2 regions of the Lactobacillus helveticus genome follow, and region 2 is predicted to be linked to the other one. Evidence: predicted binding sites of a transcription regulator. Region 2 holds the regulator's gene; the other holds the start of a gene.

Region 1 (7,039 bases), 820 kb from region 2:
TAATGATAGCTGTAGATTGTAAATTGCTCTTAGTTTTAGCAGTTAAGGCTAGAATTTCTTTGGCTTGTTCAAATAAGTATTGTCCCGCAGATGTTAAGGTCAAATGACGTGGCTGCCGGTTAAATAATTTAACACCCAGTTCGTCTCGAGATCAGCAATTTGTCTCGATAAAGCAGGTTGTGAAACCAACAATTTTTGTGCAGCTCGAGTCATATTCAATTCTTGTGCTGTAGCGACAAAATAATTTAATACTCTTAATTCCATTTTTCTTTTACCATAAAAAATAGTTATCTAATCTGATAATAAATAAGTTTTTTATATTGTTTAGCTTACCTTTTAAACTAAAAATGAGCAAGAAAAGGAAGGCAATAAAATGAATGCGGAAAATCAAGAAATTATGCAGCAAATTATTTCACAGAATCAACGACTTTTACAAAACTTAAATACGCAGCGTCATTGTAGCTGTGAAGTGCAGCAGCTGGTAAGCGAGATTATTGGCGATCCGGTGGCTGACACAACTGAGATTCGATTGCCGTTTTATTCGGATTATGGTCGCAATATTAAATTGGGTGAACGTGTTTTTATCAATGCAAACGTGATGATGGTTGACTTAGGCGGTATTACTATTGAAGATGATGTGTTAATTGGCTCTGGAGCCTACTTAATTTCAGTTAATCATCAGCTTGATCCTCATCATCGAAAAGAATTAGAACTAAAGCCGGTGCTTATTAAAAAGAATGCTTGGATCGGTGCTAAGGCTACCATTTTGCCTGGTGTAACCGTAGGTGAAAATGCTGTTGTAGCTGCAGGTGCCGTGGTTACTAAAGACGTGCCTGCTAATACGGTAGTGGCAGGGATGCCAGCTAAAGTTATCAAAAAAATCGACTAAAAAAGACGTGATGCTTGAAACATCACGTCTTATATTTTTAAACAGCTTTTTCATTGCTCCATAATTTAGAAATTAAGTAAAGCACGATGAAGGTAACGATAGCTACGATCATCGAGATACGATAGCTTGGTAAAATTAAGAGCAAAATAATTAATAAGATGAAGAAAAGTAGGATGAAATAATCAATATAAGGGAAACCAGGCATCTTGAAGTCATTTAATTGATCAGCTGGTGTTTTTCTTCTATATGAAATATGGGTTAAAACCATTAAACACCAAATGATCAGGAACATACTAGTTGATGTTGAAGAAATAAAGTTAAAGGCTTGATCACCAATAACCAAGATGATAGCCGGTGCACATCCCATGAGCAAAGCAGACAGAATTAATGCATTTTGAGGCAATTGTCTTCTAGATAAGTGACCGAAAGCCTTATTCCATTTACCTTTGCCGTCGTAAGTAACAGAGAACAGAAGTCGACCAGCACTGTATAAAAAGCTGTTAGTGGAAGAGACTGCTGCCGAAATTACTACGAAGTTAATGATTGAACTAGCATTGGGAATACCGGTTGCACCTAAAGCTTGAACAAAAGGACTAGAATTAGTAGAAACCTTTGACCAAGGAATTACTAATAAAATTCCTAAAATTGCCATGACATAGAATAGGATAATTCTAATTGGCAATTGATTGATTGCTCGTTTTAATGTAGTTTCTGGATTTTGAACTTCTGCCGCTGTTAATCCGATCAATTCCACCCCAATGAAACTGAAGATTACCATTTGGAATCCTTGTAAAAATCCGTGTGGACCACTGGCGAAGAATCTGCCATGATCATCTAAATTAGCAAAAGCTACAGGTCCGAAACTGGTTTTGCCACCTGTAATTAATAGATACAAAATTAATAAAACAAAAGCAACAATTGTAATGATTTTGATAATAGCAAAACTAAATTCCAAATTACCAAAAACACGTGCCGAGATTAAATTGATGATTAATAAGGCAACGATGGTAATTATGCCAGGTATCCAAGGCTTTAAAGTAGGGAACCAGTATTTGAAATAGATTCCTAAGGCAGTAGTTTCTGCCATTCCCAAAGTAATCCAACTAAGCCAGTACAGATAGCCGGTAATAAAACCAATATTTTTTCCAAGGTACTGTTCAATAAAGTCAATGTAAGTGTGCTTGTTGAGGTCGGACATAATCAATTCGCCCAATGCACGCATGAGCAGGAATAGAAAGATACCGACGATGATATAGATCAAGATAACGCTAGGCCCGGCCCTATGAATACTGTCACCGACACCTAGAAAAAGACCAGTTCCGATTGTTCCTCCTAAAGCAATTAATTGAATGTGAGCATTGCTTAGGGTTCTCTTATATCCAGAACTAGTCTCTGATTTTTTCTCACTCATATATTTTCCCCCATATTCTCAATTTTATCACATGTACTTAATATTTTATCATTTTTGCAATGGAGCACCAGTTATTATAGGAAAGCTTTAAAAAATTAAGAAAAATAATGCAAATTAATATGTTTGTTAATTCACAAACTGGCGAAATAGCAACCGTTTTCATTAGCTGAATAGTAAATTTTAGGGTGATTTTTTACGCTTGTTCACTAGTGAATCACCAAAATTAGGGCGTTTACTTTTAATTTTATTGTGCTATAGTTGACATTGTAAATTAGTTCACAAGAATTAGTAGATCTTAGAGGTAATAAAATAATGGCTAAGACACAACCAAAAGAGACTCAAACAGAGGAAGAGAAGAAAAAGCAAATTTACGACATGGTTGATAATTTAGTAAAAAGATCACATGTTGCTTTAGATGAAATGGCCAACTTCACACAAGAACAAGTTGATAAGATCTGTGAAGCAGTTGCTACTGCAGGTGAACAAAATGCTTACCCACTAGCTAAGATGGCTGTTGAAGAAACTAAGCGTGGTGTGGTAGAAGACAAGACTACCAAGAACATGTACGCTAGTGAAAATATTTGGAACAGTTTGCGTCACGAAAAAACTGTTGGTGTAATTGAAGAAGATAAAGAATTAGGTTTAACCAAGATTGCTGAACCTAAGGGTGTTATCGCTGGTGTTACTCCAGTAACAAACCCAACTTCAACTGTTATCTTCAAATCTATGCTTGCTTTAAAGACTAGAAATACTATTATTTTCGGCTTCCACCCACAAGCTCAAAAGTGTTGTGTAGAAACTGGTAAGATTATTCGTGCTGCTGCTGTTGCCGCTGGTGCTCCAGCAGATGCAGTTCAATGGATTGAAGAGCCAAGCTTAGATGCTACTACTGATTTGATGAATAACCCAGGCGTTCAAACTATTTTGGCTACTGGTGGTCCAGGTATGGTTAAGGCTGCTTATTCATCAGGTAAGCCAGCTATCGGTGTTGGTCCTGGTAATGGTCCTTCATATATTGAAAAGACTGCTAACATTGACCGTGCTGTTTATGACATTGTTTTGTCAAAGAACTTCGATAATGGTATGGTTTGTGCTTCAGAGAACTCAGTTGTTGTAGATACTGAAATCTATGACCGTGTTAAGGAAGAATTCAAGAAGTGGAATTGCTACTTCTTAAATAAGGAAGAAATCAAGAAGTTTGAGGAACACTTCATTGATCCAAGACGTGGTACTGTTGCTGGTCCTGTAGCTGGTAAGTCAGCATACGAAATTGCTAAGCTTTGTGGCGTTGATGTTCCAAAGACAACTAAGGTAATCGTTGCTGAATACAAGGGCGTTGGTAGAAAATTCCCACTTTCAGCTGAAAAGCTTTCACCAGTATTTACTTTATACCGTGCAAAAGATCATGATGATGCATTTAGAATTTGTACTGAACTTCTTAACTATGGTGGCCGTGGTCACACCGCTGGTCTTCACTCAAGCGACAAGAAGATAATTGATGAATTTGCTATGAAGATGGATGCTTGTCGTATCTTAGTAAACTCACCAGCTGCCCTCGGTGGTATTGGTGACCTTTACAACAACATGTTGCCATCACTTACTTTAGGTACTGGTTCATACGGTGCTAACACATTCTCACACAACATTGGTGCCAGAGACTTGCTTAACATCAAAACTGTTGCAATGCGCCGTGACAACATGCAATGGGTAAAAGTCCCATCAAAGACTTACTTCGAACACAATGCTGCTAACTACTTGCGTCATATGCCAAACGTTAACCGTTTCTTCATCGTAACTGACGAAGGCGTAGCTGACCAAGGCTTTGCTGACGAAATTACTGACATTATTTCTAAGCGTCGTGGTCAAAAAGAATACGAAGTCTTCAAGGCTGTAACGCTTGATCCAAGCACCGACGTTATTAAAGATGGTGTTCACAGAATGAACATCTTCAAGCCAGATGTTGTTATTGCCATCGGTGGTGGTTCAGTAATGGACGCTGCTAAGGTAATGCGTTTATTCTACGAAAATCCAGAAATGAAGTTTGAGGAAGCTTACCAAAAGTTTTTGGACATCAGAAAAAGAGTAGTTCGCTTCCCAAAGATTAACGGCGTTCAACTTGTATGTATTCCAACTACTTCAGGTACTGGTTCAGAAGTTTCACCAATTGCCGTCATTAGCGATGCTAAGACTGGCATTAAGCACACTCTTTGTGACTACGCATTAACTCCAGATGTATCAATTGTTGATGATCAATTTGTTCAAACCTTGCCCAAGCGTTTAATTGCATGGTCAGGCTTTGAAGCTTTAGGTCACGCTATTGAGAGTTATGTTTCAACTATGGCTACTGACTTTACTCGTGGTTGGTCACTTGAAGCTATCAAGACTATCTTTGCTAACTTAAAGAATTCTTACGATGGCAACCTTGATGCTAGAAAGAGAATGCATGATGCAGCTACTATCGCAGGTATGGCTTACTCAAACGCATTCCTTGGTTTGGAACACTCAATTGCTCACACTGTAGGTTCAACCTTTGGTATTCCAAGTGGTGTAAGTGACGCTATTGCTTTGCCACAAGTTATTCGCTTCAACTCAAAGCGTCCAGAAAAACTTGCTATGTGGCCTCATTACTCAGTTTACCGTGCTGACAAGGACTACGCAGAAATTGCTAGAGCTATCGGTTTGACTGGCTCAAGTGATGCTGAATTGATTGAAGAATTAGTTCAAAAGATTATCGACTTGGCTCAATCAGTTGGTATCAAGATGGCCTACAAGGATTACGGTGTTGATGAAAATGAATTTAACAAGAAGGTTGACCAATTAGCTGTTGAAGCTTACGGTGACCAAAACACTGTAACTAATCCAGTTGCTCCATTAATTAGTCAAATTGCTCAATTGATGAGAGACAGCTTTGAAGGTAAAGATATTAAGACTAAGTAATTAGATTTTAAATATTCAAAACAGCGATCAGTATATTAAAACTGACCGCTGTTTTTTTGCTTTAAAATCGATTATACCAATTTCGATAATAATCACTTGACCGCTTTGGTAAAAAATAATATTATTGCTACTGTAACAATGAAATCAAACTAGTCCACTGACAAAAAGTGAACTAGACCAAGGGAGAAAAATTTATGTGTGGAATTGTTGGGGTTGTTGGTAAACCAGCAAGAGAAATTATTTTAAGCGGATTAACTAATTTGGAATACCGTGGCTATGATTCAGCTGGTATTTACTTGAATGATTTGAATGGTCATGAATATTTAACCAAGGCTGTTGGTCGTATTTCAAACTTAAAAGAAAAATTAACTCTAGATGAACAGGGTTTAGTTGGTATTGGTCACACTCGTTGGGCTACTCATGGTAAGCCAACTGTTGACAATGCTCACCCTCATTTTGATGAAACTAAGCGTTTCTACTTAGTTCACAACGGTGTGATTGAAAACTTCGCTGAATTGAAGGAAAAGTACTTGCAAGGCGTACACTTCCATTCAGATACTGATACTGAAGTAGTTGTTCAATTAATCGGCAAGATTGCTCGTGATAAGAACTTGGACGGATTTTCAGCATTTAAGGAAGCTTTGAAGCTTGTTAAGGGTTCATACGCATTCTTGCTTGTAGATAATACTGAACCAGATCATGTTTTCATCGCTAAGAACAAGTCACCAATGATGCTTGGTATCGGCGACGGCTTTAACATCATTGCTTCAGATGCTATTTCTGTAATGGATCAAACCAAGACTTTCGTTGACTTACACGATGGGGATGTTGGTGACATTACTAAGGATTCTTACACCATTGAAACTGTTGATGGTAAAAAGGTTGATCGTGAACCTCACGTCTTGAACATTGATCCAAACGCAGCTTCAAAGGGTGCTTACGAATTCTACATGCTTAAGGAAATCGATGAACAACCTGGCGTAATGCGTCACATGTCACAAAACTACCTTGATGACAATGGTGAACCAAAGGTTGATCAAGATATTCTTGATGCTATTTCTAAGGCTGATCGCTTATACATCTTTGCCGCTGGTACTAGTTACCACGCAGGTTTAATTGGTAAGACTATTTTTGAACACTACACTGGCATCCCAACTGAAGTTGGTTTGGCTTCAGAAGCTGGTTACCACTTCCCAATGATGAGCAAGCACCCATTCTTCATCTTCTTGACTCAATCAGGTGAAACTGCTGACTCACGTGTTGTATTGAAGGAAGTTAATAAGCGTAGCATTCCAAGCTTAACTATGACTAATGTAGAAGGTTCAACTCTTTCTCGTGAAGCTACCTATACTATGCTTTTAGGTGCAGGTCCTGAAATTGCCGTTGCTTCAACTAAGGCTTATACCGCTCAAATTGCTTTGCAAGCTGTTCTTGCTAAGGCTCTTGGTGAAAAATTAGGCAAGCAAGAAGCTAAGGATTGGAACTTGCGTCAAGATTTGGCAATGGCTGCAGAAGGTATCCAACAAATCGTTGATGGTAAGGAAAAGCTCAAGAAGCTTGCAGACGACTACTTGATTAAATCAAGAAATGCATTCTACATTGGCCGTGGCATTGACTACGCTGTTGCTCTTGAAGCTGCACTTAAGTTGAAGGAAGTTTCATACATTCAAACTGAAGGCTTTGCTGCAGCAGAACTTAAGCACGGTACTATTTCATTGATTGAAAAGGGCACTCCAGTAGTTGCTTTGATTAATGATCCTGTAACAGCTGATCTTACTCGTGGTAATATTCAAGAAGTTGTT
Region 2 (7,039 bases):
GTTAATAGTATCACCCTTACCGTATTTACCAGACTGATATCTGTTTAGATCTAGTCCTAGGAAAGCATTGAGTTGCTTATAATTATCAAAGCGGGCAAGATCACCAGTAAATCCAAGTAACAGCGCACTGTTTAATTGACCGGCTCCTGGAATACTGGAAATAACTTTAAAATTATTCAAAGAAACAGCTGTCTTAATTAATTTGCTCTGAAGATAGGCTATTTTTTTATTGTAACTTTCTATTTCGTCACAGTATTCTGAAATAATTTCAATCTCTAAAGAGTCTGCTGGAACGGCAGGATAAGAGTCTTTAGCTGCCAACCAAACTTGAGCACAATAATTTTGAATTACATTTTTGTGTATTCGTCTGCTTACAGATTTATAAACTCTATCAGTCATTTCTTTAAGAGTTAACCCCACTAAAAAATCAGGATGACAATACATTCTAAATATTTGAAGAGCTAAAACCGCATAAGCATTTTTGAAAATTTGATTTAACTCTGGAAAAGTAAGCTCTAAACTAGAGCGAAGAAAATTAAGTATTCTGGTTCTACATTTAATTAATTGCTTATATCTCAAAGATAAAATTCGTAAAGATTCATACGGTGAAGAAGATTGTTTATTACAATGATTCTTTATTTCTGCCAACTGTGTTTTACCCAATAAAGCTAACTTAAACGAATCATTTTTGTCAGTTTTATTTCTTCTCAATGAAGCAATCCTTAATTTTGCTTCTAAAGGATTTAGTTCATAAAACTTAACCTTTTTTCTTTTCAGATAAGTAGTAAGTTGAGCTGAGTAAACACCTGTAGTTTCAAATATTATTATCGTATTGAATTTAATATACGAACTTAATATTTGAAAGCCGCTCTTATTATGCTTAAACTTAAAAGCTACTTTTTCCGCTTCTTCTGTTATCAAAGTTGCATGACTTTCACCTTGACTAACATCAATACCAATAATATTCACCTAATCACCCCATTTTAATCGATTGAGGCAAATATTCATTTTCAGCTCCATTTCTTGATTACACGATCTCTGAGATCCACACCCTTAATCTAGTTCGATTGAAAATAAATATTTATGGGCCCGTTTGACAGTCGAATTCAATATTCCATTCTGTTGTCGACCTCAACCTCAATCTAAGTATAAGAAAAAAGGTAGATAAAAACATCGTCATGTTTCTATCTACCTTTATACTTTAGGGTGTTTGACAAAGAGCCACTTTTTATTCAAAATTATCCATTTCTTCAATTGCTTTTTCCCAAGCATTATTGGCATCATCTAGTTGTTTTTGAACATCAGATAATTGTTCTTGCAATGGCCCTAATTTATCAAAATTAGAGGCAATGTCTGGATTTGCCATTTCATTTTGAATGTTTTGTTCTTGCTCTTCAAGTTCTTCAATTTTTTGTTCAGCTTGGTCAATTGCACGCTGCAATTTTCTCTTTTGTGAATCACGTTGCTTTTGTTCCTGATAAGAAAGCTTTTGCTGGCTAACTTGTTTAGCAGGCTGAACTTCTGATGAAGAAGAAACAGCGGCTTCTTGTTTAGCTTTTTCGTCAAGATAGTAAGAATAATTACCATTATATATCTTGGCGTGTCCATCTCTGACAGAAACAATTTTGTTAGCTAATTGATTAATGAAGTAACGATCGTGGGAAACGAAGAGCAAAGTGCCATCGAAGTCTTTCAGTGCTTTTTCAAGAACTTCTTTTGCTTCAATGTCCAAGTGGTTAGTAGGTTCATCCATTAATAAGAAGTTATCATGTTCAAGAGAAAGGACTGTTAAAGTTAATCTGGCTTTTTGTCCACCTGATAGTTGCCCGACGGTCTTGTCAATATCCTTAGCAGTAAATAGGAAACTAGCTAAGATTGAACGAACATCGCGTTCTGGCATTGTTTTGTGACGGTCCCAGACAGTGTCCAAAACAGTTTTAGATGGATCAAGTCTTTGTAATTCTTGATCATAATAGCCGATATCTAGGGATGCACCATATTTAATAGAACCACCCTTAGGTTGCAATTGCTTCATAATAGTTTTAAGCAATGTGGATTTACCAATACCGTTTGGTCCAATAATAGCTACACGATCACCTTTATTAATTTGGAAGGAAATGTCACTGACCATTGTTTTATCAGGATAGCCAATAGTTAAATCATTTAGGATTAAAACTTCCTTACCAGAAGGGCGCTCGCTATTAAAATGAATGCGAACCTTGCTCTTATGCTTTGGTGGCTTAATGCGCTCAATTTTTTCTAGTTTTTTCCGCCGACTCTGAGCACGTTTGGTGGTAGTAGCTCTTACCAAATTCTTTTGGATAAATTCTTCGTCTTTTTTGATTTCAGCTTGTTGCTTTTCATAAGCTGCTTCTTGATCTTTATCACGTTGCTCACGTTGCATTACATAAGCAGAATAATTGCCTTTAAATGGAGTTAATTTACCAAATTGCAATTCGAAGATTTGAGTTGCTAAATGATCTAAGAAGTATTGATCGTGGGATACAACCAAAATTGCGCCGCTGTAGTTCTTCAAAAAGCCTTCCAACCAATCAAGCGTATCCAAGTCAAGATAGTTAGTAGGTTCGTCTAGTAAAAGCAGTGCCGGCTTACGCAAAAGCAATTTAACAAAAGCCAATCTAGTCTTTTCACCACCAGAAAGGCTACCAATCTTCTTTTGCCAGGTATCTTCTGGAAACTTAAATCCATTCAGGATGCTCTTAATATCTGATTGGTAGGTATAACCACCTTTTTGTTCAAAAGTAAATTGTTTTTGATCATATTGCTTAAGCAGTTCCTGATCTTCAGGATGCTCTGCAAGTTGTTCCTGCATATGAGTTAAACTTTTTGCTTCCTTTATTAAAGGTGCAAAAACGGATTCCATTTCATCCCAAATGGTTTTGTCTTCATTTAATGCATTTTCCTGAGCAATATAACCTACATCTATGCCCTTATTAACAGTAAATTCACCGTGTGTGGGTTCTTGCTCGCCTGTCATAATCTTTAATAGGGTAGTTTTACCAACCCCGTTGGGACCAACTAAACCGATTCGGGCATTAGAATCGATTGAAAAAGTAACATTTTTAAATAGAGTGTTGGCACCAAATTGTTGTTCTAAATCGTGTCCTTGTGCAATAATCATAATTTTTCACCTAATCATTATTCTACCATATGGCAGAAATTGATCGAATAGTAAATATATGTGAAAAATAATCTTTGTGAAAAATATATTTGGACAAATGCCATGTTAACAGGTATGATAGATATGCTTGATTGTGCATTCACAAACATGAAATACAGTTGGGGGCTTCTATTATGGATAGAATAAAAATTCCAAAAGCAACAGCAAAAAGATTACCTTTATATTATCGTTATTTGATTATTTTGAATGAAGAAGGCAAAGATAAAGTTTCTTCTACTGAATTATCTGAAGCAGTTCAAGTTGATAGTGCTTCAATTAGAAGAGATTTTTCATACTTCGGTGCTTTAGGTAAACGCGGATATGGCTATGATGTAAAGAATTTGCTTAGCTTTTTCAAAAAGATTTTGAATCAAGATACATTAACCAATGTTGCTTTAGTTGGTGTTGGTAACTTAGGAAGAGCGTTACTTAATTACAACTTTAAACGTAGCAACAATATTCGAATTTCTTGCGCTTTTGATATTAATAAGGAAATTACGGGTCGCATTTTAAGTGGCGTTCCTGTTTATGATATGAAAGACTTAAAGCAGCAATTGAGTGATCAGCAGATTTCGATTGCTATTTTGACGGTTCCTTCAACAGCTGCTCAAAAGACTACTGATGAAATGGTAGATGCAGGAGTTAAGGGTATTATGAACTTCACGCCAATTAGATTGTCAGCTCCAGCTAGCGTAAGAGTACAAAATGTTGACTTAGCAACAGAATTGCAAACTTTGATTTACTTCTTAGATTCTGAAAAACAAAAGAATGACGAATTATAATTGTAAAAGACTACTTTTCTGAATGAAAGGTAGTCTTTTTTTACCTCTTAGTCGTGAAAATTGACCACTTAGTTTAAATGGCTGGTTTTTGTACAAGATTCTTAGTTTAATGTAATTACGTTGAAGGGAGGGATGAAGCTTGAAGGTAAAATTAAATATTGATCCTAATCAAAAAGAAACAGAATTGGTAATCAATGCATCTGCACTGACACCGGAAATTGAGCAATTGTATCATGCTTTGCAAAAGCAAACGCCAAATTTAGAGCAGATCGAAGCTATCAAAGACAATGTTTCTTATTATTTGAATTTAAGCGACATCCTTTTCTTTGAAACTGACAGTAAAATCGTTATGGCTCATACTGCTAAGAATGCTTATCAGGTTAAGTATAAATTGTATGAGTTAGAAGATATATTAGGCGGTAATTTCATGAGAGTAGCTAAATCTACTATTTTGAATTTAGATAAAATATATGCTATTACTCGTTCAATTTCTAACTGTCAGATTAAATTTGAAGAATCATACAAAACGGTTTACATCTCACGGCATTATTATCGTGATTTGCGTAATCGTTTAGAGGAAAGAAGGAATTTTTAATGAGAGGTAAATTAGGACGAGCTTTTTGGGGTATCTTCTTTATTGCCTGTGCATTGTTTGTGGTTTTGAATCAAATGGGGATTTGGACTTACAAGCTTGGCTTTTGGGCTGCAGTTGGTACGGTGATTTTTGCAATTAGTTTATTAGATGGTTTAATTAATCGCCGAATCACTGAAAGTGTCTTTTCTATTGCTTTCATTTTAATGATTTTTGCTGAGCCACTGCATATTACCAGGTTAGTGCCTTGGACTATTTTGCTGGCAGCCGTACTGATTTCAATTGGATTGGGGATTATCTTTCGTAATCGATTTCATACGGTGGTTTATGCAAATAAGAAAATTAAAAACTTTAGGAACAAAAGAGAAGCTATTACAGATCATATCTTTACTGATACGGTAAGCAAGGAACAGGGCGCTCATGTAGTGGTTGATCAAACTATGTCAGATACTTCTCGTTATATTCATTCAAAAGAACTTGAAACGATTGATGTGAATGCCAAAATGAGTGATGTTAACTTGTATTTGGATGATGCTCAAGCAGCAAATGAAACAGTCACAATGAACGTTAATTTAACAATGACAGATTTGACGATTTACTTACCATTATCATGGCAGGTAGAAAGCAATATGGCATCTACTTTTATGTCAGGTGATTTTGAAATTGATGGTACATCTAATGGCGGAGGACCCACTTTAATTATTCAGGGACGTTCAAATATGAGTGATATTAAAATAGAATATGTCTAAAAAAATAAGGCTTGGAAATCTCCAAGCCTTATTTTCATGCGGTTGTTAAGCTTTTAATTAGTTTAACAGGTAAGATGTACTGCTTTTTATTTAGCTCTTTATTAGGATCGCTAATTCGTTGAAGTAAGAGTTTAACTAACAAAATTGCCATATCGTTGATAGGTTGAGCAATTGTTGATAATTCAGAATGGTAAGTTTGAATTTGCTTAGTACCATCAAAACCAATTACTTTTAAATCTTCAGGTACTTTTAATCCTAACTTTCGTGCTTCTTGCAAAACCAAGATCGCAGTCAAATCATCGGTGCAGACAACGCCATCAGGATGATCATTTTGTAGCATCTCGTGAATAGTGATATTTTTCAACAATGTAGAATCAGAAAATGCTACTGAACAAATGTGAGGAGTGAAATCCAAATTTTCAGCTTCATTTAAATAAGCTTTTAATCGTTGATCTGTAGGGTTGCCTTTTAATTGCTTGTTTCCTAAAAAGAAAATTTTATGACAACCGCTTTGAATTAAATCATGTACTGCTAATTTAATTCCTTGATAATTATCACAACTAACGATAGGTACGTTTTCTGATAATTTACGGTCAAAAGAAACAATAGGCAATCCTAATTCTTGGTATTCTTCAATTCCTAAATTATGAGCTCCAGCAATAATACCATCAACTTGGTTGGCTAAGAGCATCTTTAGATAAGCACGTTCTTTTTCTTTATCTCTTTGAGCGTTGCAAAGAATTACCTTATATCCCTTTTCGAATAAAATGCTTTCGATATCTTGAATTAGCTCCGCAAAAAAAGGATTGGTTATTTCTGGGAAAATCAATCCAATTAATTTCATTTTTTTGCCTTGAAGTGATCGAGCTAGGGAATTAGGTTGATAATTTAATTCTTTCATGGCTGCAAAAACTTTATGTTTAGTTTTGTCGCTCAGATAGCCATGATTGTTAATTACTCGAGAGACAGTTGTTACTGAAACACCAGCTTTTTGTGCAACATCTGTCAATTTTACTGCCATAATATCATCTTATTAAAGAATCGGTTCCATATTGTAGAAAGTTCCTTGATAATTTGTATCTTGATCAAATTCAATTCGTTGGTTAGCTGGATCAGTAAAGAATCTGCCAGTTAAAACATGTTCACCATCATTGACGAAAATTTCTACTAATGAGTGGTCGACAAAAATATCAAGTTTTAAGTCTTCATGTGGAGTAAAACTTGTAGATCTAGTAGTTCCATAGTCAACTGCTACTTGTTTACCAGCCTTGGAGCGATTTAAAGTTAATTTCCCGGTTTTAGTATCAAACTTGATTTGCAGACTTTCGCTTAAATCATCGTTAGCAGCAAGATGTAAACTGCCAGTTTGGTTAGCTGAAATATTTAATTTTAATTCATATTGGCCAGTGGTATTTTCTTTAATTGTCTTACCACTAACTTTTTCTGCGTGACGACGTAATGACTTGATAGTTTCAACAGGTTGTTGGAACAATTTGCCATCGTGGATACTTAATTTCTTAACTTGACTTAAGCAGTTAGCCCAATTTTCATCATCAGTTGGATAGGTAGTATCAGGCAAACCAACCCAGCTTACTTCATCTGCAGTACCATCAGGAGCATTAAATGCTTGAGTAGCATAAACATCGAATCCTTCGTCGAGATTTTGTAAAGGACCTGGGTTGATTAAACGATGGTTTTCAAAATCGATATCATCGGCAATCACATACATGTTAGG

The links. Region 2 encodes Rex, which represses fermentation and respiration genes when NADH is low (regulators of the CRP and FNR family bind a similar motif). Its sites were predicted from a motif close to TTGTGAANTANTTCACAA; they were not measured.
Region 1: a site for Rex is predicted at 2,565-2,582, ahead of adhE (bifunctional acetaldehyde-CoA/alcohol dehydrogenase). Genes of this name have one in related genera too.

Annotation. Positions count from the first base shown of each region.
Region 1 covers NZ_CP151471.1:1,224,506-1,231,544, reverse strand. Annotated here, with positions in the region: partial or broken gene AADV52_RS06270 (LysR family transcriptional regulator) at 1-264, opposite strand, end outside; gene AADV52_RS06265 (DapH/DapD/GlmU-related protein) at 374-889, shown strand; gene AADV52_RS06260 (amino acid permease) at 927-2,300, opposite strand; gene adhE (bifunctional acetaldehyde-CoA/alcohol dehydrogenase) at 2,613-5,237, shown strand; gene glmS (glutamine--fructose-6-phosphate transaminase (isomerizing)) at 5,432-7,039, shown strand, end outside.
Region 2 covers NZ_CP151471.1:2,042,337-2,049,375, forward strand. Annotated here, with positions in the region: gene AADV52_RS10435 (IS110 family transposase) at 1-969, opposite strand, end outside; gene AADV52_RS10440 (ABC-F family ATP-binding cassette domain-containing protein) at 1,229-3,142, opposite strand; gene AADV52_RS10445 (redox-sensing transcriptional repressor Rex) at 3,316-3,963, shown strand; gene AADV52_RS10450 (LytTR family DNA-binding domain-containing protein) at 4,103-4,558, shown strand; gene AADV52_RS10455 (LiaF transmembrane domain-containing protein) at 4,558-5,304, shown strand; gene AADV52_RS10460 (LacI family DNA-binding transcriptional regulator) at 5,339-6,325, opposite strand; gene AADV52_RS10465 (sucrose-6-phosphate hydrolase) at 6,338-7,039, opposite strand, start outside.